One region of the Paenibacillus sp. FSL R5-0912 genome, then DNA from elsewhere that is predicted to be linked to it. Evidence: riboswitches for the same ligand, from Rfam matches in the RefSeq annotation. Region 1 holds a riboswitch; each other region holds the start of a gene.
The links. A riboswitch is a leader RNA that binds a small molecule or an ion and turns the genes downstream of it on or off. The one in region 1 is predicted to bind cyclic di-GMP.

Region 1 (5,382 bases):
CGGTTGAATAAGTCCACTACCGGAGGCTCGTAGCCCGACCGGCAGAGCAGCATAGGCTGAGCTTCCAGATCCTTCACACAGATGATCTGCTTGTGCCGAAGCTCGTGATCCCCGGGCAATACGGCGTAGAGCTTCTCCCGGAACAGCGGCAGGGAGGCGAGATCTTCGACCGGCGGAATCATCAGGCCTGCGTCAATGAACCGTGATGCCAGCCAGTCCTTCACCTCGGCGACCGAACCTTCATATAATCTGATCTCAATTCCGGGGTATTTGGCAGTGATGGCACTGATAATCTTCGGGACAAAATAGGCAGCGGCAACCGGAAAGGCGCCGATGCGGATGAGGCCCTTCTCCAGACCCTTCTCGGCGGCAATCTCCTGGTCAATCTTATCAAGGCCGCTGAGGATTCCGCGGCAGATAACCAGAATCCGCTTGCCGATATCCGTCAGTATCAATCCGCTGCGCCGGTCGCGCAGCAGCAGCTTCACGTCCAGCTCGGCTTCGAGTGCGGCGATGGCCCGGCTGACTGCGGGCTGGGTCATATTCAGCTCAAGACCTGCCTTGGTGAAGCTGCGGCTCTCAGCGATTAAGACAAATAGGCGAATTTGAGTATTATTCATATCTAATCTGGTATGCCCCTCATGATTATAATTCATTTCAATTATGACTGAATCTATTGTATCATTTGGGAAGAAATCAGAACAAGAGGTGAACACATGCAGAAGCGGAAGCAAACCATTGGCTTACTAGTGTTCCTGGTTATTGTCTGGGGCATCAACTGGCCGCTCTCCAAAATTGCCTTAACGTATGCCCCGCCCTTGCTGTTCGCCGGAATACGAACGGTCATTGCCGGTATTATACTAATCATCGCGGCTCTGCCGAAGCGGAAGCAGCTGAATTTGCACCAGCTCTGGCCCGTCTATCTGGTGTCAGCCTTCCTCAGTATCGTCTTCTACTATGGCTTCCAGACGATTGGCCTGCAGTATGTACCGTCCGGCCTCTTCTCGGCCATTGTATTCCTGCAGCCGGTGCTGCTCGGAATCTTTGCCTGGATCTGGCTGGGCGAGCGGATGTACGGGCTTAAGATCGCCGGCCTCGTCATCGGCTTCCTCGGGGTAGCCTCGTTAAGCCTTGGGGGATTAACCGGAAGTATCTCGCCAATAGGCGTCCTCCTGGCCCTGGCCAGTGCACTCAGCTGGGCGCTGGCTACGGTCTACACCAAACGTAACGCAGCCAGAGTAGATATGCTGTGGATGACCGCGATGCAGATCATGATCGGCGGGGTAATCCTGCTGGCGGCAGGCTCGGCTTCGGAGAGCTGGGCGGATATTACCTGGAGTAGTACTTTTATAATCAATACACTGTTCATCGCGGTCTTCGTGATTGCGCTGGGCTGGATGGTATACTTCAAGCTGATCAATGAAGGAGAGGCCGGCAAGGTAGGCTCGTTCACCTTTCTGATTCCGCTGATTTCCATCGGCTCCAGTGTAGTCTTATTGCATGAACAGATTACGTTGAATCTGGTCATCGGTATGCTGCTGATTGTGAGCAGCATTATTCTGGTGAATGTCAGGCTGGGCCGGAAGGCCGGGAGTGTCCTGCAGACCCCGGTACCCGGTCTGGGTAAGGAATAAACAAACGGCTGCTCCCTCAGAAGAGGGGCAGCCGTTTGTACTTGTCAGGGGTCACAGCAGGATCAGATAGGATCTCTGTCCAAATCCCGCAGGATCAGTTCTCCGCCGGACTCCAGGATACTGTTATGGGAACGGGCGATATTAATGAAGACATGCTCCTCCTGGAGCAGTTCAATGTCTTCACACAGACTACGCAGCAGCCGGGAGAAGCTGTTCAGAACACTGTCAGTGATAAACTCGGTGAACTGCCCCGGATGGGTAAAAACCTCCAGCATCTGCTTGAGCTGATCCGTACCGGGCCGGGAAGCTCCTTCCATGCACAGCAGTGCGGATTTAAGATCGCTGATCAGACGTTCCATATGGCTGTACTTATCCTCCAGCAGCAGCATAACCACCAGACCGTATTTCACGGATTGCTGGCGGGATTCTACATTCTTGGCCAGCAGACGGGCGGCTTCCCGCAGTCCGCCAACTTCAGTCAGCAGCAGACTGGAGAAGCGGTGCAGGCGGTGCTGGTGTACCCCGGCAAGTCCGGTGTGCAGGCTGCAGCCGGTTACTTGACCGCTTATATAGATACTGCCGGTAGCTGTAATTGTAGATTGGCAGACGTTGCCGTAGACATACACATTCCCTAACGCCTCAATACACATAGGGCCTTCAATATCTGAGGGTACAACGATGTCACCTGCAAACATAATCTCACGGGCCGTTGCCGCCGTTTCCTTGGTGATGAGGCATAGGGCCGGGAAATCGCAGGTTGTAACGCTGCCGGAGTCTCCGCAGATGCGGGGTCTGCCCGTACGCAGAGCTGCGATCTCCCCGTTTGGAAGCAGCCGTGCATTGTCTCCGGCTGCGAAATAAATATCCTGCGGTGGAGGTGGAGGCAAGATGCCTCCTTCTACGTCAAATCCGGGAATTCCCTCTTCGGGCGGCAGCTTGCGGGCGAAGACCTCTCCCTCTCTGGCGAAGGGTGCTCCCGGAAACCGCAGATAATCTAAGGAATCTGCACCTTCCGCAGTTCGCCCCTCCCGGAGCATTCCATTACCTGTGAGCGTATGCTCCGGGAGGGATAGCTGCAGCCTTGATTTCTTGCCGGGCAGCGGGGCTCTCCCTTCTGCGATACAGACAGGGAGATATGTAGGGTTGTTCAGTTCGGCGTATAGGGCCGGGATATTCAGATTCCGCAGAATGGAGCGGTTATCCAGCGAAGAGAGAATCTGTTCTATGGTGAGCGTGGACAGCAGCATCGCCCGGTTAGGCTCGGCCCGGACTGCGGCTTCGAAGGAAGCCGGGCAATTGACCAGATTCCAGGCGTACTTCTCTGCACGGTATAAGGTGAAATGCACTTTGAGCTTGTCAGGTGAAACTGTAATCTGATACTGTGGCTTCTCGCAAATTTCCCAGGTAATATGGTCCGCTGAGGTCACCTCAGTAGGCTCTGTAACGGTCTTCCAGTTGATCTTCAGCACTACAGGATGAACAGCGGAGATCCGGGCGGGCTTGCCGCCAGAGAGCGGGGGAGTAATGAAGATCTGATTATTCTGCACAAGGATAATTCCATCCTTATCTCCATTCATCCCACCGGAAGTCCGGCCCTCCACAGAGAAAGAATCCAGGAATCCGGTCCGTTCAAGCATCAAGGATTCCACGAAATCATATCGGGTTGGTTCGATGAATTGCTGCGGCATTATCTTAACCTCGCTTTTTCGTATAATCAATGGCATTCGTACAGAAAAGAGCATCATAAAGCCTGGGGGATCTCCCGGTGACTGATGGCTTACGTGGTCTCTATTGGCAGCCTGGCGACCATAAATGCGGATTCTCTGCATTCTTAGGCCCATTGCTTTGCGTCCTACCCTTTCAGGAAGTTTGCCTTTAGAAATAGATCAATGATATACACTCAGCATGAGGCGATTTCAATCGACCGCAATCGACAAAAAAGGTCATAACTGGTTCCTGGGCTGTAGGAACTTCTGCAAACAAGCTTAATTCTAGTACTTAAGGAGCTATTTTTCAACTGTATTCTGCCAATCTATTAATAATCTTGAAATGTGCAGCTCTATATTGCTTGAAAAACTGGTTTCCCAGCGCTTACAGCTTATGGGAGAAGTCTGCTCTGCAAGAACAGCCGGATCTTTGAGCTGGAGAACGGACTGCTGCTGAGCTGCCTGCGTTGGGCGGCTTTTTTAATATATGAATGGGGTTAATTCGGGGTTTGCATGTTACTTTTATGTTATATATGTAGAATAACACAAACAATTAGCGCATTATTTCGTAATAAAAACGAAGACATTGCAAATTTGTTGTAATATAATCTAACAAACGGCAGGAAAGATGAAATTAATGTTAATAAACATAACATTAAATACATGCATTGAATTCTGGAAGGGGAGCATGAACCATGCAGATTACAGCAGCACCTTACACCTGGCCCTATGACGGCGTCCTTGATCCGGCGAAGACGGCACTGATGATTATCGACATGCAGACGGATTTTTGCGGCAAAGGCGGTTACGTGGAGCGAATGGGCTACGACCTCTCATTAACAGCCAGAGCGATTCAGCCGATTGGGCGGCTGCTGGCACGCATCCGGGAAATTAACGGATTCACCGTTATCCATACCCGGGAAGGCCATAAGCCGGATTTGTCCGATCTGCCGGCGAATAAACGGTGGCGGAGCAGACAGATCGGTGCTGAGATCGGCTCGGAAGGACCGGCGGGACGGATTCTCGTACGGGGTGAGCGCGGCTGGCAGATCATTGATGAACTGGCACCTATACCGGGAGAGCACATTATCGACAAGCCGGGTAAAGGCAGCTTTTATGCTACGGACCTGGATTTAATACTGAAGAATAAAGGGATTACCCATCTGATTCTGACCGGAATCACGACGGATGTCTGTGTACACACGACGATGCGCGAAGCCAATGACCGCGGTTATGAATGTCTGATCCTGGAGGATTGCACGGGCGCTACGGATTATGCCAATCACCTGGCAGCGTTGAATATGGTCAAAATGCAGGGCGGTGTCTTCGGCAGTGTGAGTGATTCGCAAGCGGTGCTTAAGGCGCTGGAGCAATTCTAAATACGAATTACGAATGACCAGTATTCCAAATAACATCATAACGGGGGAATCACCATGTGGAACAAGTCCAGAACCAAAGCGCTCATCCTGCTCACTTCACTAATGCTGCTCATTACGGCCTGCGGCAACAATTCGGATACCGGCAAGGCTGAGGGGCAGGGGGCGGAAGGCTCCGGTGAGCTTAAGAAGGTTGTTCTGAGGTTGAAGTGGATTCATCAGGCGCAGTTTGCCGGGTTCTATACCGCAGTTGAAAAGGGCTTCTATAAGGAGGCGGGGCTGGATGTCGAGATTCGGCCGGGAGGCTCGGATTTTCCGGCGGTACAGATGGTCGCTTCGGGCAGTGAGGAGTTCGGGGTAACCGGTGCTGATCAGATCATTATTGCCAGAGAAAAAGGCGTACCGGTTAAGGCGTTATCTGCGATATACCGCAAAACCCCGTTCGTAATGTTCACGCTTAAAGAATCCGGTATCACTACAATGGAAGATCTTGTCGGCCAAAAGGTGGGCATCAAGCTCGGCGGCAATGAAGAGCTGACCTTCCGTGCTATGGAGAAAAGCGCGGGCATCGAAACCTCGCAAATCGAAGAGATGCCGATCAAATATGATCTCAGCCCCTTGTTGACCGGCCAGGTCAAGGCATGGCCCGGATATGTAATTAATGAG
Region 2 (5,382 bases), 890 kb from region 1:
AGAGGTAATAGTCAAAAAGGGTTGCGTTTTCTGCTGAAAGAGTTATAATATTTTTTGTTTGGCAGGGGCAATCCTTTTAAGCTGGTGTAGCTCAGGGGTAGAGCAACGCACTCGTAATGCGTAGGCCGGGGGTTCAATTCCCTTCACCAGCATCCGTAAGAACTCAATAGTGGCGCGGCTTTCCGGGGTTTTGGGGGTCGCGTTTTTTTATTTATTCATCCGATCGTCTACCGGCCCGATGCTTGCTTATGCTTAATACAGAATGCAGGACTAAAATGAAATCAATCTTATTAAACGATTTATATGTTATTCCTAGAGCCTATTTTGTTTATGAGAGGAGGCACTTGTATGAAGTGTCTGACGATTCGCCAGCCTTGGGCAACCTTAATTGAGCTGGGTGAAAAACAGATCGAGACCCGTTCCTGGCCGACGGCTTACCGGGGAGAATTAGCCATCCATGCCGGTATGCAGGTAGATAAGGCCATATGCAGGACAGAGCCGTATCAATCGGTGCTTGCCCGGCACGGCTACACGGCGGATAATCTGCCCTCCGGGGTAATCCTTGCGACCAGCCGGCTGGCTGGTTGCTGCGGGGTTACGCCTCAGCAAGCACAGCAGAACTGGCCGGGCGGGAATGAATATGTGTTCGGCGATTATGCAGAAGGCCGGTATGCCTGGAAGCTGGAGGAAGTCGTTGCGCTGGCTCATCCTATACCTGCCAAAGGGCGCTTAGGTTTCTGGGAATATCCCGTTCTTGAGCAGGAGTGGTGAATCCATTTGTGGCCAAATAAATAAAAATTTCATGCTTATCAGCTGTCAGCGGGTATCATAGGGATATTCAGCGGGTAATCTTCTTATATATATGGAAAGCGGACTCTGCGGTGGTATGCTGCAGGAGCCAGGGCAGAAATGCCGGGAAGGAGCGTATGCATAAGAGATGGGCAGCCTTCTTATCGCATGGCTTTGTATGCTTTGTTTGTTTATTGTGTTTAAGGATCAGGTAAGCCGGAAGATCCTGTATCCCGTAGCGGCTGTGGTTATCTGCGGTACGCTTGGGTATTGGACGATTTTAATGTAATCTTTATCTGGGTATCAGCTTATTTTCAGGTAAGGGATGTAATAGGGTACCCTGAGGTCTTGCCAATCATGGCGGGCCTCTTTTTTATGGGGGAAGTAACGCCGAGAATTAACATAGCCAGAGTTGCTGTTCATCTCAAGGCGGTTGAGTCCGGAGTGCCAAGACCCAAATATCTGCGCATGCGGATAGTAGACTGGGCGGTAATGACATCATCCAGCAGCAGCATCCGTTCATGATAACCCCTGCAGACAAATTTGGCTTCAATGCCAACTTCCAGCTGCTGCTGTGCATAGACCTTCAGACCACGGGCTCTCATCTCGGTGCGGACATCCCGCAGGTCGGCTATGGCTGCACCCGCCGCTGTCCGGAGAACCTCAAGGTAAGGATCGGGTGTGCGCAGCTCTGCGGATAGGATGGAAGCATCGCGTTCAAAGGCGGATAAAATGAGCGGCAGCAAGATATACGATTTCACCAGCATATTGTCCTGGCTCTCTGCTCTGTGCATCAATCTCATCTCCTCCAACGAGAACGTATATTCGTAATTTAACCCGAAGTTCAAAAAAAATCAATGGTATTTAAAAAAAAGAGGGCTGTTAATGTGACATAATTCACAATAAAATCGGGAAAATTATTTTATATTAAAATTGAAATAATAAAGTTGTAAATAAATCTGATTAAAAGGAGAATGGCAATGAGTCATGAAGGAAATCTCCGCCGCGGTTTATTGTTTGGGTTATTCCTTAGCGTTCCGCTTTGGGTATCAATGATTGGCTGGATTCAGCTGCTCTAAAAATGGATTTCTGCGTGTGCAGATTTCCAGCCCTCTACACAAACTCCCTAGATATGTCGATTAAAGACTGCTGTGAAAACAGATGAATCTCATAAGGCTTTTACTATATAAGAGCTCTCTTGTATGTCCGGAAACGGGTGGTGTCCTTAAGGAGGATGGCACCCGTTTCTTCAGGTTCACCATGTGAGGTTTGTTTAAGCGAAGATGGGGGGGGCGGGGAGAAAAAGTAGGACTAAAATACTAAATTTTGATATTTGAAATTTAAGGATAATAACTCTGTGAAAAGGAAAAAGTACTGCGGCGAATTAGTGGGATTATCGACCTTTTTCGTCAGGAAGGTATGTTTATAAATTGTATAAAGCCTTATGAATAAAGCGTTTTTTATTTTTTTCATCACAAAAATAGCTGTGAAATGAATTGGAAATATATTGACAATATGCCAAGTGGCATCTAAACTAAAGTTAGTTCTAAAGTAACAAATGTCACAGATTTCTGTTGGGTATTACATAAGCTTTTCCAATTTCATATCAATCATGTACAAACGCAAACCGTTTCGAAAGAGCGGGACGCAAAGTCAGGAATCTGATGCCCCTTAAGTCCGGGCTATGGTCGTCCGGCCGCCGTGAAGCTAACCCTTCGTGGCGGTCTTTTTTTTGTTATAGTTTTGCGACGATTTCATAGAATAGTTGAATAGGAGGTGTAGATTATTGAGAAAAAAATTGCGAAAAGCGGCCGCCTGTATTCTGGCGGGCGTACTGACCGTAAGTAGCGCCTTCACTTGGGGGACGGAGGTAAGGGCAACAGCTGGTGTACCTTACAATCCAACGCCGGTCTTGGGGATTGCCGGGAATTTTAATGCTTTTATCTTTGACGATTTCACGCAAGACAATGATCAAATTGAAGGCCGTCTTGCAGCGGGAGGGAATATTACTCTCTCTGGAGGTTACGGGGTAGCCAGGGCCTACAGGAATTCTTCAGCCACAGACGTACTCGTTGCCGGTAAGAAGTTTAAACATTCGGGTAGCGGAGAAATCTACGGAAACGTTGTGTATGGGGACACCATTGAAGCCAATGAGCCTATTGTGAATATTATAGGCGCGAAGAAGCAGGGAAGCCCGATTGATTTCCCGGCTGAGAAGCAGTATCTGATCTCGCGTTCTGCAGCATACGGGGCATTGTCCGCTACGAAAGAAATTGGCAATAATAATTATGGAACACTTACAATAAGTGCGCCGGATCTTTTCAACGTAGTTCACCTGGATGCGGCAACGCTGGCGAATACAAACAATATTCAATTCAACATTGCCCAGAATGCCACGTTAATTATTAACATAAGTGGAGCTACGGTCAATGTACCAAGTTTCGCAATGAATAACGGCAAAGCAGGTCAAGTGTTGTTCAACTTCTACGAAGCGACCAAGGTGAATATTGCGTATACCACCTTTTTGGGGACGATACTGGCGCCTAAGGCGGATGTCAATTATTCCGGTGCAGAGCTATACGGAACGCTAATTGCCAAGTCTTTTGCCGGCGGAGTAGAAATGCACCTAGGAACATACCAGGGAGATGGACCGCCGCCAAGTCCGACGCCGACCGCAACACCAACCCCCAGCCCATCGCCAACACCAACCGTAACACCAAGCCCTACACCAACAGTGAAACCGACTGCAACGCCGACGGTGAAGCCAACTCCCACACCAACAGTGAAACCGACACCGACGGTAAAACCGACACCAACAGTGACGCCAACGCCGACAGTGAAACCGACACCAACAGTGATGCCAACGCCGACAGTGAAACCAACACCGACAGTGAAACCGACGCCGACACCTAAGTGTACTCCGTCGCCAACACCGACAGTGAAACCAACGCCGACAGTGAAGCCGACACCGACAGTGAAGCCGACACCAACAGTGACGCCAACGCCGACAGTGAAACCAACACCGACAGTGAAACCGACACCAACAGTGAAGCCGACGCCGACACCTAAGTGTACTCCGTCGCCAACACCGACAGTGAAACCAACGCCGACAGTGAAGCCGACACCGACAGTGAAGCCGACACCGACAGTGAAACCGACACCAACTGTGACGCCAACGCCGACAGTGAAACCGACACCAACGGTGACGCCAACGCCGACAGTGAAACCGACACCAACGGTGAAACCAACGCCGACAGTGAAGCCAACACCGACAGTGAAGCCGACACCGACAGTGAAGCCGACACCGACAGTGAAACCGACACCAACTGTGACGCCAACGCCGACAGTGAAACCGACACCAACGGTGACGCCAACGCCGACAGTGAAACCGACACCAACGGTGAAACCAACGCCGACAGTGAAGCCAACACCGACAGTGAAACCAACACCGACAGTGAAACCGACACCGACAGTGAAACCAACACCGACAGTGAAACCAACACCGACACCAACGGTGACGCCAACGCCGACACCAACAGCAGCACCAACACCAACGCCAACGGCGGCACCAACGCCGACACCAACAGCAGCACCGACACCAACGCCAACAGCTGCACCGACACCAACGCCAACGGCTGCACCGACACCAACGCCAACAGCTGCACCGACACCAACGCCAACAGCAGCACCAACACCAACGCCAACGGCAGCACCAACGCCAACGCCAACAGCTGCACCAACATCAACGCCAACGGCGGCACCAACGCCTACACCAACAGCAGCACCGACACCAACGCCAACAGCAGCACCAACGCCAACGGCAGCACCGACACCAACGCCAACAGCGGCACCGACACCAACGCCAACAGCGGCACCAACGCCAACGGCAGCACCTACACCAACGCCAACAGCAGCACCGACACCAACGCCAACAGCAGCACCGACACCGACGCCAACGGCAGAGCCAACACCGACACCAACGGCAGCACCAACACCAACGCCAACGGCGGCACCAACACCGACAGTAGAACCAACGCCAACATCAACAGCAGCACCGACACCAACGCCAACAGCAGCACCGACACCAACGCCAACAGCAGCACCGACACCGACGCCAACGGCAGAGCCAACACCGACACCAACGGCAGAGCCAACACCAACGCCAACGGCGGCACCGACACCAACGCCAACAACGGCACCGACACCAACGCCAACAGCGCCACCGACACCAACGCCAACGGCGGCACCAACGCCGACACCAACAGCAGCACCGACACCAACGCCAACAGCAGCACCGACACCGACGCCAACGGCAGAGCCAACACCGACACCAACGGCAGCACCAACACCAACGCCAACGGCGGCACCAACACCGACAGTAGAACCAACGCCAACATCAACAGCAGCACCGACACCAACGCCAACGGCAGCACCGACACCAACGCCAACAGCAGCACCGACACCAACGCCAACAGCAGCACCGACACCGACGCCAACGGCAGAGCCAACACCGACACCAACGGCAGAGCCAACACCAACGCCAACGGCGGCACCGACACCGACGCCAACGGCAGAGCCAACACCGACACCAAC
Region 3 (5,382 bases), 1.1 Mb from region 1:
ACAGGGACATCGGCAATAAAGAGGGCTTCGACCGGATGCAGCTGGTCAGGTTTATCGTGCTGAACCTGTTGGTGCTGGTTATATCGGTGCTGCTGATTCATATATTGACCGATTCTCTCGGTATTCAAGTGCTGATCGCCAAAGTGCTGGTCACATTTGTTACGGTAATCATTAATTTCTTCGGAAGCCGGAAGTGGGTATTCTGAAAATATATGAATTTATATGCTTGCTGCTATAAATTACCTTCTATTTCTCGCTGAAACGGTACCGTCCTTAAAAAGGACGGTAAAGTCGTTTCTACTTGTTATATAGAAGCATTGCTTCTTAATTATTCCGGAAGGGTATCATCTATTCTATATTACGGAGGCGATTGTCATGCGGAAATTATCCTATTTGATTATACTTGCCGGGGTGCTAATTATGCTCTATCCCAAAGGAAGCGAATGGTACAATGACCGTCAGCAGCAAAAGCTGCTGGAAGAGGCTGAACAGGCCTACAGTGAAATCGTTCCGTCTGCCTCAGCTCCGGCCAGTGCTGATCTAAGTAAGCCTTACGCGGAAGTAACCCAGCTGCTGGCAGATGAGTCGGCTGCGGAAGAGCCTGAACCCTCTGCAGCGCCTGAGATTGAAGTCGGAGGCAAGGTGATGGCGATTATCAAAATCGACAAAATAGATCTGAAGCTGCCTGTACTGGAAGGCGCCACCAAGGCGAATATGAAGCATGCAGCTGCGCATATGAAGGAGACGGCTCCGCTCGGCGCTACTGGCAATGCTGCGATTGCAGCGCATAGATCAAGAACTACGGGAAGGCTGTTCAATAGATTGAATGAAGTCGGAGTGGGGGACGCTATTTCCGTTACAACCGGTAAGCAGGAATACAATTATGTAGTTTATGATGTAACTATTGTGGAACCGACCGATGTATCCGTATTGAAAGGGAATGAGGATGACAAGATTCTTACACTCATTACTTGTGATCCGCTGGTGAATCCAACGCATAGACTTATCATTCACGCAAAGTTATCCTGATGTTTGTAGAATGATGACGGAAAAATTTAAAATACTTAAAATTTTTATTTGTTTTCGCAGAAATCTAGTGATTTAGGTCTTGATAATAGAAATAGATATGGTAAGATATAACTATATAAAGCTAATACACGATAAACGGCAAACCTATCGAAAGGTAGGGACGCAAAGCTAAAGGGCCTTCCCGTAAGGATGGCAGCCAGCTACCGAATGAAGAGGCTTTTTTTGTTTGTTCTTATTGTATATCTAGCATTTTATGGTAGAAGCAAGGACAGATAAAGCTTATACGATAACGGCAAACCTATCGAAAGGTAGGGACGCAAAGCTAAAGGGCCTTCCCGTAAGGATGGCAGCCAGCTACCGAAAGGGGTTTTATCCAATGAAGAAGTTCTATCTAATGTTGGTTACACTATTCGTAGTGGTTACGTCGATGCAGACAGGTACAGCTCAAGCTGCTAATGCAGATGCAGGCTGGTTGAACATAGGTCAACTGGATCAGGGTGTTATCGGAGTATCTTATAATGTTCCTAAGGATAAGAAGATTAAGCTGATGATCACCAAAGACAATAACAGCTACACTTACAACTTGTACACCTCCAAACCAACTGAAACATTCCCGCTGCAACAAGGTAACGGTTCATACAAGGTTTCCGTACTTGAGAACACTACCGGCAACAAATACAAAGTAATTTCTTCCGAGACGGTAGATCTTAGCCTGAGCAACGCCAACGCAGTATATCTGAGCTCCGTACAGAATGTTAAATGGAGTTCTTCCGATAAAGCAGTTCTGAAAGCAGCACAACTTACACAAGGTTTGACATCAGATGAAGACAAAGTGAAGGCTATCTATAATTATATCGTTGCCAATGTGAAGTATGATTATTCCCTGGCTTCCAGTGTAACTACAGATTACATCCCTAACAACGACAGTACTCTTGTTTCCAAGAAAGGAATCTGCTACGACTACGCTTCCTTATTCGCTACTATGCTTCGCAGTGAAGGTATTCCTACCAAACTGGTTATGGGTAACACAAGCTATGTGACGTCTTACCACGCTTGGAATGAAGTGTTCCTTAATGGCAAATGGGTAACTATTGATACTACAGTTGATGCTGGACTTGCCAAGAACAGCAAAACAGCAGATCTGGTTAAAGTAGCAAGTAAATATACTGCAGCTAAGTTCTACTAAGAGCAGATGCATTTATAGTTTCATTGAGGATAACCCGCTTAATTATTAAGCGGGTTATTTTTATTTAGGAAAGGGTTGCTTTTTAGTAGAGAGATAGGGTATTATAAGTAAGCGTTGTTGGAGCGGCAAACTTAATGAGAAATGACTTAAATAAGTGATTTCAAAATAAAGCTTGCATTACTCGGATGAACGTGATATATTATAAGAGTTGCTGGTGACGCGGTAGTCGTCGTTGACAACAAGCTTGATCTTTGAAAACTGAACAACGAGTGAGTGGGAGATCGCTTCGGCGAGATCCAAAAATGATGAGTTTCACAGCGTCTTGTACGCTTTAGAAACTTCATCGTGAGAATGAAAATTCTCGTCAGATGTTTCAAAATGAGCAATCGCTCTTTCTAAAACCAATTTGGAGAGTTTGATCCTGGCTCAGGACGAACGCTGGCGGCATGCCTAATACATGCAAGTCGAGCGGAGTTCATTTGAAAGCTTGCTTTCAAATGAACTTAGCGGCGGACGGGTGAGTAACACGTAGGCAACCTGCCCTCAAGACTGGGATAACTATCGGAAACGGTAGCTAATACCGGATAATTTCTTTCCTCTCCTGAAGAGAGAATGAAAGGCGGAGCAATCTGCCACTTGGGGATGGGCCTGCGGCGCATTAGCTAGTTGGTGGGGTAACGGCTCACCAAGGCGACGATGCGTAGCCGACCTGAGAGGGTGAACGGCCACACTGGGACTGAGACACGGCCCAGACTCCTACGGGAGGCAGCAGTAGGGAATCTTCCGCAATGGGCGAAAGCCTGACGGAGCAATGCCGCGTGAGTGATGAAGGTTTTCGGATCGTAAAGCTCTGTTGCCAGGGAAGAACGTCCGGTAGAGTAACTGTTACCGGAGTGACGGTACCTGAGAAGAAAGCCCCGGCTAACTACGTGCCAGCAGCCGCGGTAATACGTAGGGGGCAAGCGTTGTCCGGAATTATTGGGCGTAAAGCGCGCGCAGGCGGTCATTTAAGTCTGGTGTTTAAACCTTGGGCTCAACCTGGGGTCGCACTGGAAACTGGGTGACTTGAGTACAGAAGAGGAAAGTGGAATTCCACGTGTAGCGGTGAAATGCGTAGATATGTGGAGGAACACCAGTGGCGAAGGCGACTTTCTGGGCTGTAACTGACGCTGAGGCGCGAAAGCGTGGGGAGCAAACAGGATTAGATACCCTGGTAGTCCACGCCGTAAACGATGAGTGCTAGGTGTTAGGGGTTTCGATACCCTTGGTGCCGAAGTTAACACAGTAAGCACTCCGCCTGGGGAGTACGGTCGCAAGACTGAAACTCAAAGGAATTGACGGGGACCCGCACAAGCAGTGGAGTATGTGGTTTAATTCGAAGCAACGCGAAGAACCTTACCAGGTCTTGACATCCCGATGAAAGCATTAGAGATAGTGCCCCTCTTCGGAGCATCGGAGACAGGTGGTGCATGGTTGTCGTCAGCTCGTGTCGTGAGATGTTGGGTTAAGTCCCGCAACGAGCGCAACCCTTGACTTTAGTTGCCAGCAGGTAAGGCTGGGCACTCTAGAGTGACTGCCGGTGACAAACCGGAGGAAGGTGGGGATGACGTCAAATCATCATGCCCCTTATGACCTGGGCTACACACGTACTACAATGGCCGGTACAACGGGAAGCGAAACCGCGAGGTGGAGCCAATCCCAGCAAAGCCGGTCTCAGTTCGGATTGCAGGCTGCAACTCGCCTGCATGAAGTCGGAATTGCTAGTAATCGCGGATCAGCATGCCGCGGTGAATACGTTCCCGGGTCTTGTACACACCGCCCGTCACACCACGAGAGTTTACAACACCCGAAGTCGGTGGGGTAACCCGCAAGGGAGCCAGCCGCCGAAGGTGGGGTAGATGATTGGGGTGAAGTCGTAACAAGGTAGCCGTATCGGAAGGTGCGGCTGGATCACCTCCTTTCTATGGAGAATCGTTTCCTGCAACGGAAACATTCAAATCGGAAGCTAAAGCTTCCACAACGAACCTTAGGGTTCAAACACTCACTCGTTGGTCAGTTTTGAGAGTTTAAGCTCTCATCTTTAAACGGTCTGAATTTTCGAACATCACAGTCGTGATTGTCCCGAAATTTCAGCGCCTTGATCCTTGAAAACTGGATACCGAAACGAATTTGCGTTTTAGAACATCTTTTAGCTGAAACTTGTGTAAGCAAGTTGAAATAGTTATTAGTCATGCTGAGCGATGGTTTTGGATTATGAGCGACTTTTGGCTTTAAACAGACTAGCGGACGGATTCATCCGGAAGCGCTGTTTAAAACAAGATGAGCGAATGAGCCAATACCGGAGCGATTGGTTAAGCTAATAAGAGCACACGGAGGATGCCTAGGCGCCAGGAGCCGACGAAGGACGTGGCGAACAACGAAACTGCCTCGGGGAGCTGTAAGCAAGCTTTGATCCGGGGGTGTCCGAATGGGGAAACCCAGCTGTGGTAATTCGCAGTTACTCGTATCTGAATACATAGGATACGCAGAGGCAGACCAGGGGAACTGAAACATCTAAGTACCCTGAGGAAGAGAAAACAATAGTGATTCCGTCAGTAGCGGCGAGCGAACGCGGAACAGCCTAAACCAAGGGGCTTGCCCCTTGGGGTTGTGGGACGTCTCACATGGAGTTACAAAGGAATATGGTAGGTGAAGAGGTCTGGAAAGGCCCGCGATAGAGGTAAAAGCCCTGTAGCCTAAACTGTGTTCTCTCCGAGACGGATCCCGAGTAGTGCGGGGCACGTGAAACCCCGTATGAATCCAGCAGGACCATCTGCTAAGGCTAAATACTACCTGGCGACCGATAGTGAAACAGTACCGTGAGGGAAAGGTGAAAAGCACCCCGGAAGGGGAGTGAAATAGAACCTGAAACCGTGTGCTTACAAAAAGTCAGAGCCCTATTACTGGGTGATGGCGTGCCTTTTGTAGAATGAACCGGCGAGTTACGTTTAACATGCAAGGTTAAGTCGAGAAGACGGAGCCGCAGCGAAAGCGAGTCTGAATAGGGCGATTAAGTATGTGGACGTAGACCCGAAACCGTGTGATCTACCCCTGTCCAGGGTGAAGGTGCGGTAACACGCACTGGAGGCCCGAACCCACGCATGTTGAAAAATGCGGGGATGAGGTGG
Region 4 (5,382 bases), 520 kb from region 1:
CTGTCCGAAGATAACGGCACATAAGCTTCTACGAGTGTAGTTACAGTTTTGATGTCACCCTAGAAGCCCCCCGTACGACACCATAATACATAGAAAGGCAGCTTATCGGCACTCCCTTATAAGAAATTCCTTACCTCTTCACATTGTACCGGTTTGCTTATTAAATATCCCTGGACATCATCACACTCCAATTCACGCAGCAAGTTCAATTGTTCCTCCGTTTCGACGCCTTCCGCGACAACTTTTAAACCGATGCTATGAGCGATGAAAATGATAGCTTTCACAATGGACACATCGTTGGATTGGCTCTGAATGTTACGAACGAAGGACTGATCAATTTTAAGGAAATCGATTGGGTAGTTCACAAGATAGTTCAATGAAGAATACCCAGTGCCAAAATCATCAATGGAGATCTTAACGCCTAACTTTCTTATCTCCTGTAAAGTGGAGAGTACCTGTTCTTCATTGTTCATACTTATATTTTCAGTAATCTCCAGCTCCAAGTATCGTGGATCAAGCTGGGTCTCGTTCAAGATGCCAGAGATGTTCCGAACCAGATCCTTATCCTTAAATTGCCTTACGGATAGATTAACGGAGACACAGACTGGCTTGTAGCCCTCATTCTGCCAAGCTTTGTTTTGCGAACAAGCTGTCCGTAACACCCATTCTCCAATGGGGCTAATCAGTCCGCTTTCTTCGGCAATCGGTATAAATTCCGCGGGGCTAATCATGCCCTGAACTGGATGGCGCCATCGAATCAGAGCCTCTAGTCCGATAATTTGGCCTGTCTTCAATTCCATCCGGGGCTGATAGAATAGTTCAAACTCATGATTATCTAAAGCTTTATGAAGCATCGTCTCCAAGCTCATTTGGTTTGACAATGACGTATTAAGCTTCCCCTCATAGAAACTGTAACCATTACGCCCTGTCTTTTTAACCATATACATCGCTTGATCTGCATTCTTAATAAGTTCCATCTCACTGTCTCCATCCGTTGGAAAGAGGCTGATACCAATACTTGGTGTAGTATACACCTCGTGATCACTTAGCGAAATGGGTATCTTAAATGCCGCAAGAACAGCTTGGGCAATTTGTTCCGATTGTTCACGGGTCACATTGGGAAGTAAGGCGATGAATTCATCTCCACCCATTCTTGAGAGGATCGCATCCTGACCAAGACATTCTTGAACCCTCACAACTACCAGCTTTAATAACTGATCGCCCTTTGTATGACCGAACGTATCATTTACCATCTTAAACCGATCGACATCGATGAACAGGATTGCGGCTGTGTGACCATGGTCGTCGGCTTCCTTCAAGTAAGCTTGTAACCGTTGATTAAAGTTGACTCTATTGGGTAAACCGGTCAAGCAGTCGTAATAGGCGAGGAGTTGAATCTCAGCAAACATGCTTTGAAGTCTGGTGGCCGTATCCTTGCTGTTAGATATAAGCGTATTAATTTCTTGTATAAAGCTGCCTTTCCAGTTCACGCTCTGGTTCTCGGCTATTTTCTCAGGTAAATTAGTGGTTGTGTGGGTTAAAAGCTTAATCGGTCGAACAATGATTTCACTGATCACATTAGAAATAAAAATAAATATCAATCCACAGGCCAATAAAACACTGAATATTTTTATGTAGTAGCTATACAAGCGGTCACGATAGGGGGCAATTGGTGCCTCGACAATAACACTCCAATCACCCAGTTCCGGAATTGTCATGATCTTGAAATAGGAGGATTCTCCCCATCTGTTCATTGGATTTCTGATAGCATCCGGGAACCAGTGATACAAACCGCCAATTATTTCACTTGCTTCGCCCCTTTCTGCCCAGTTATACGGGTTCATAACGGCCAGATCATCACGAGTACTCGCAATAACCCTGTCATTCCGGTCTACGATTGTGACATTCATTAGTCTATTATTCGCCAGCTTTTTTAACTCCGTTGTAACATAGTTAAGATTGAGCACACCTACGGCCGCCCCTGTAAATTCGCCGCTAATCATAATAGGGGAGCCCACAACGACAATGGGTTCGTTAACGCAACCTCTTCCAAGAAACACATCGGAAACAACGAATTGGTGTTTTTCTCTCATATATTCAAAGTAAGGCCGATCCGAGAAGTTTAAGCCAATCGTTGACTTTCCTTTGTTATTTAGTAATGGAGAGAACAGCTTTGTAACTCCGTTGCGATCAGCAATGTATGAAGTAGTAAAATCCGGATATAACGCCAGTAGATAAGCCATTTGGCGCTGCAAGGAATCGATCTCTTCCATCCTATTCTCAGCCGCCGCCATCGATAAAGTATTCACTGCGGCAACATGAACTTCTCCCCACTCTGTAAGATCATTGCGGATGATAGCGGAATCTCGTTCAGTCTCTGACTTTATTTTTTCATTCATGTTGTGATACTGTTCATGACCGATCATCACCGTCACCAGAAGCAAAGTTATAAAGGTAAACGTGACAAATATGTTGAAAAGCACATCATGAAGAGAGCTCGACATCTTGCGTTTTTGGAATGATGGCCATTTAAGAAGAGGCAGATAAGTAAAGATTAAACTGGAAATCAATACATTTAAAATACCATTCACGGCATCCTTAAGCACAACCAGCAGGGAAGCGGTAAAATTCATATCCAGGGCATAACGATAGAATACCCATATGAGAGGCATCCCTAAAATCATCCAATATAGGCTATCAAAAAGAACAATCCTTTTCCCTCTGTAGAAGACGCCGACAAATAAAGTTTCCAGCACAAAAACAAGCATAGCGTAAGGATGATTCCAAAGAAACAACGTGTAACCATTTACAATAACCGATGCCACTAAAGCCCATTTAAGACCATATATCCGCAATATCAAAAAGGTGAATATACTACCGAAGATAAAATTGACCCCCAGCAATAGGGATAGGCTGAGCATATTACCTAGTAGTCCAAAAATAATCAGAGCTATGATAAATACAATCGACTTATTAAATATACTCACTGTTCTCCCACCTTATGAATCAGGCCCATTGCAACAAAAAAACTCTCCCGAAAAGGAGAGGTTTCCTTGCCTTCGGTAACTGGCTGGCATAACATATCCAAATTGGACATGTGATAGCCCCTGTAGTTTTGCGACCCCGTTTTTCAACGAGTGTGCCCTATTATTATTGAGATTATCTGAAAGACAATACATTATTCGACATTAATCTACAAGCTGACACTAATTATAGTTGATACTGCTGGGTGTTACAACCAATTTCTACATTTCCGTATGGCACCGTTCATATCAACTTATAGCAGGTAGGAGTGCTCAGACTGCAACGATCTCTTCTTTGGTCAAAATCGAAGGGCGGATGATGGGTATGGAAGGCGAAAACACACGCCGAAGGGGGAGCATATTTATCACGGGTTACGTGGAGGCCAAAGCCACCGGTCTCCGTATAGCCTCAGTGAAACTCACTGTATCCATTAACAGCAAGCCCCCGAAACCGCGTCACAGCAAGCCTTTTAACCACCACGTATAGTCCAAAACAGCCGCCGAAATGAAAAAAGACACCCCTAAAGGTGTCTTCACTGATACTCCATATGGAGCCGAGGGGAGTCGAACCCCTGTCCGAAGATAACGGCACATAAGCTTCTACGAGTGTAGTCACGGATTTGATGTCACCCGAGTATCGCCCCGTAACCGGCTATACGTTGGGTCAGCCTGATTGTCTTCTTCAGCTCACCGCAGGCGGAGATGAGACAGCGTATCCCACTACTTGTTAGCCCCTATCCCTGTCACATGGGCGATGCAGGGTAGAAGCACGCGCACAGTTTCTTAGGCTGCGAAAGCGTAGTTGTTTTGTTGTTTGCCGTTTAATAGGCTTTAGCGTTGATGAAGCGGACGCGTCCCCACTACTCGCTACTCATGCTCGAACTATCCCCGTCGAATCCAAGAACGGCCCCTCATTAGAAAGGGCGCTTCGGATTAACGGATCAATGACAAGCATACATGCTGATCCGGTTCACAGCTATCTTGATCAAGATGGCTGTTCAGAAGCAATAAGTTTTACTTACACAGTATAGCACATTTATCAACACTTTAACACGTAGGTTAAAGGAATTGAAGGTCGAATCTGGAACAATTGGGCGCCAGGTGGTTACCAGTCTAGCGGGCGATCTTCTGTTTGTCGCGCAGCACACGCTGGATATCACGCTGAGCATCGCGCTTCGCGGCGGAGTCGCGCTTGTCGTATTCCTTCTTACCTTTACCAAGGCCGATCAGCAGCTTGGCGTAGCCATTGCGCACATAAATCTTCAGCGGCACAATCGTGAAGCCATCCCGCTTCGAGGAACCGAGCAGCTTGTGAATCTGTTCCTTATGCATGAGCAGCTTACGTGTACGCGTTGGATCGGTAGGGTTGGCGCGGTTCCCTTGTTCAAAAGGGCTGATATGCATATTGTGAATATGAATCTCACCGTTCCGGATGGTAGCAAAAGCGTCCCCGATGTTAGCGCGGCCGTTACGCAGCGATTTGATCTCTGTACCCGTCAGAACCAAACCCGCTTCATACGTATCCTCAATAAAATAATCATGGGAAGCTTTTTTGTTCTGGGCAAGCACTTTCCCGTCTGCTTTTTTACCCATGAAAGTCACTCCTTGAATTGAATTCCCGGCCCGTTATGAACGGACACCAGGTCTATATTGTATCAAAAGCCAAGCAGGCAGTGCAAGGAAGGATCACCCTATCCCGAGCAATCATTTTGACATATGGGTGTCAGGAAGTGCTACGTTTCAGGTGAAATAGAAGTCCCCTTATATTCTAAAAAAGCACTGTCCCCCTAAAGGAACAGTGCCTTCTATTAATTCTGCCTAGGCCTGAGGTTTCTTCTTCCGCTTTCTGCGGCCGCCGCCCTCCGGATTGCCGCTCTTGTCGCCAGCGCCTGCCGGTGCCGGATTAGTGGTCTCCACGTTGCCTGGAGTCACAGAAGTGCCGATGAAGACGCCGCCTTTCTTCTTCTTGCGGCGGCTCTTGCCCTCCGGCGCTGCGCCGTTGCCTTCGCTTCCGAGGCCGCTGCCGAGGTCTTCGCGGCTGCGGAACCGTGTGCTCGCGTCCACGCCGCGCAGCTCACCGCCCGCCTGCTCGGCTCCGCCCCCGCTTGGCGCGCCGTAGCCGCCCTTGCCGGAGCCGAAGCCGAAGGCAATGCCGCGTCCCCCGGCACTGCCTCCGCCGTCTCCGCCGCGGCCTCTGCCGCGCTCACGCTCGCGCGGAGCACCTGATCCGCCGGCTTCGCCCCGGCGGTCCGCCTTCGCCGCGCTGCCCGCTGCGGAGGCGGCTGCAAGTGCACGCCGCGCGGCCGCTTCCGGCCCGCGGCCGCGCTTACGGCCGCCTGCTGCGCCGCCGTCTTCAGCC

Region 2: another riboswitch for cyclic di-GMP. It lies ahead of R50912_RS34675 (choice-of-anchor A family protein); the one in region 1 lies ahead of R50912_RS31380 (flagellar assembly protein A).
Region 3: another riboswitch for cyclic di-GMP. It lies ahead of R50912_RS03240 (transglutaminase-like domain-containing protein); the one in region 1 lies ahead of R50912_RS31380 (flagellar assembly protein A).
Region 4: another riboswitch for cyclic di-GMP. It lies ahead of R50912_RS32950 (bifunctional diguanylate cyclase/phosphodiesterase); the one in region 1 lies ahead of R50912_RS31380 (flagellar assembly protein A).

The regions. Positions count from the first base shown of each region.
Region 1 is NZ_CP009282.1:7,385,296-7,390,677, reverse strand. It holds gene R50912_RS31390 (LysR family transcriptional regulator) at 1-620, opposite strand, end outside; gene R50912_RS31385 (DMT family transporter) at 717-1,634, shown strand; gene R50912_RS31380 (flagellar assembly protein A) at 1,697-3,322, opposite strand; cyclic di-GMP riboswitch class I at 3,425-3,518, opposite strand; gene biuH (biuret amidohydrolase) at 4,036-4,719, shown strand; gene R50912_RS31370 (ABC transporter substrate-binding protein) at 4,774-5,382, shown strand, end outside.
Region 2 is NZ_CP009282.1:558,360-563,741, forward strand. It holds tRNA gene R50912_RS02420 (tRNA-Thr) at 81-152, shown strand; gene R50912_RS02425 (ASCH domain-containing protein) at 349-771, shown strand; gene R50912_RS02430 (YhjD family protein) at 1,209-1,586, opposite strand; cyclic di-GMP riboswitch class I at 2,401-2,493, shown strand; gene R50912_RS34675 (choice-of-anchor A family protein) at 2,576-5,382, shown strand, end outside.
Region 3 is NZ_CP009282.1:739,510-744,891, forward strand. It holds gene R50912_RS03230 (GtrA family protein) at 1-206, shown strand, start outside; gene R50912_RS03235 (class D sortase) at 376-1,029, shown strand; cyclic di-GMP riboswitch class I at 1,157-1,237, shown strand; cyclic di-GMP riboswitch class I at 1,311-1,391, shown strand; gene R50912_RS03240 (transglutaminase-like domain-containing protein) at 1,424-2,215, shown strand; rRNA gene R50912_RS03245 (16S ribosomal RNA) at 2,619-4,176, shown strand; rRNA gene R50912_RS03250 (23S ribosomal RNA) at 4,565-5,382, shown strand, end outside.
Region 4 is NZ_CP009282.1:184,864-190,245, reverse strand. It holds gene R50912_RS32950 (bifunctional diguanylate cyclase/phosphodiesterase) at 117-2,987, opposite strand; cyclic di-GMP riboswitch class I at 3,059-3,154, opposite strand; RNA gene ssrA (transfer-messenger RNA) at 3,570-3,934, opposite strand; gene smpB (SsrA-binding protein SmpB) at 4,137-4,616, opposite strand; gene rnr (ribonuclease R) at 4,842-5,382, opposite strand, start outside.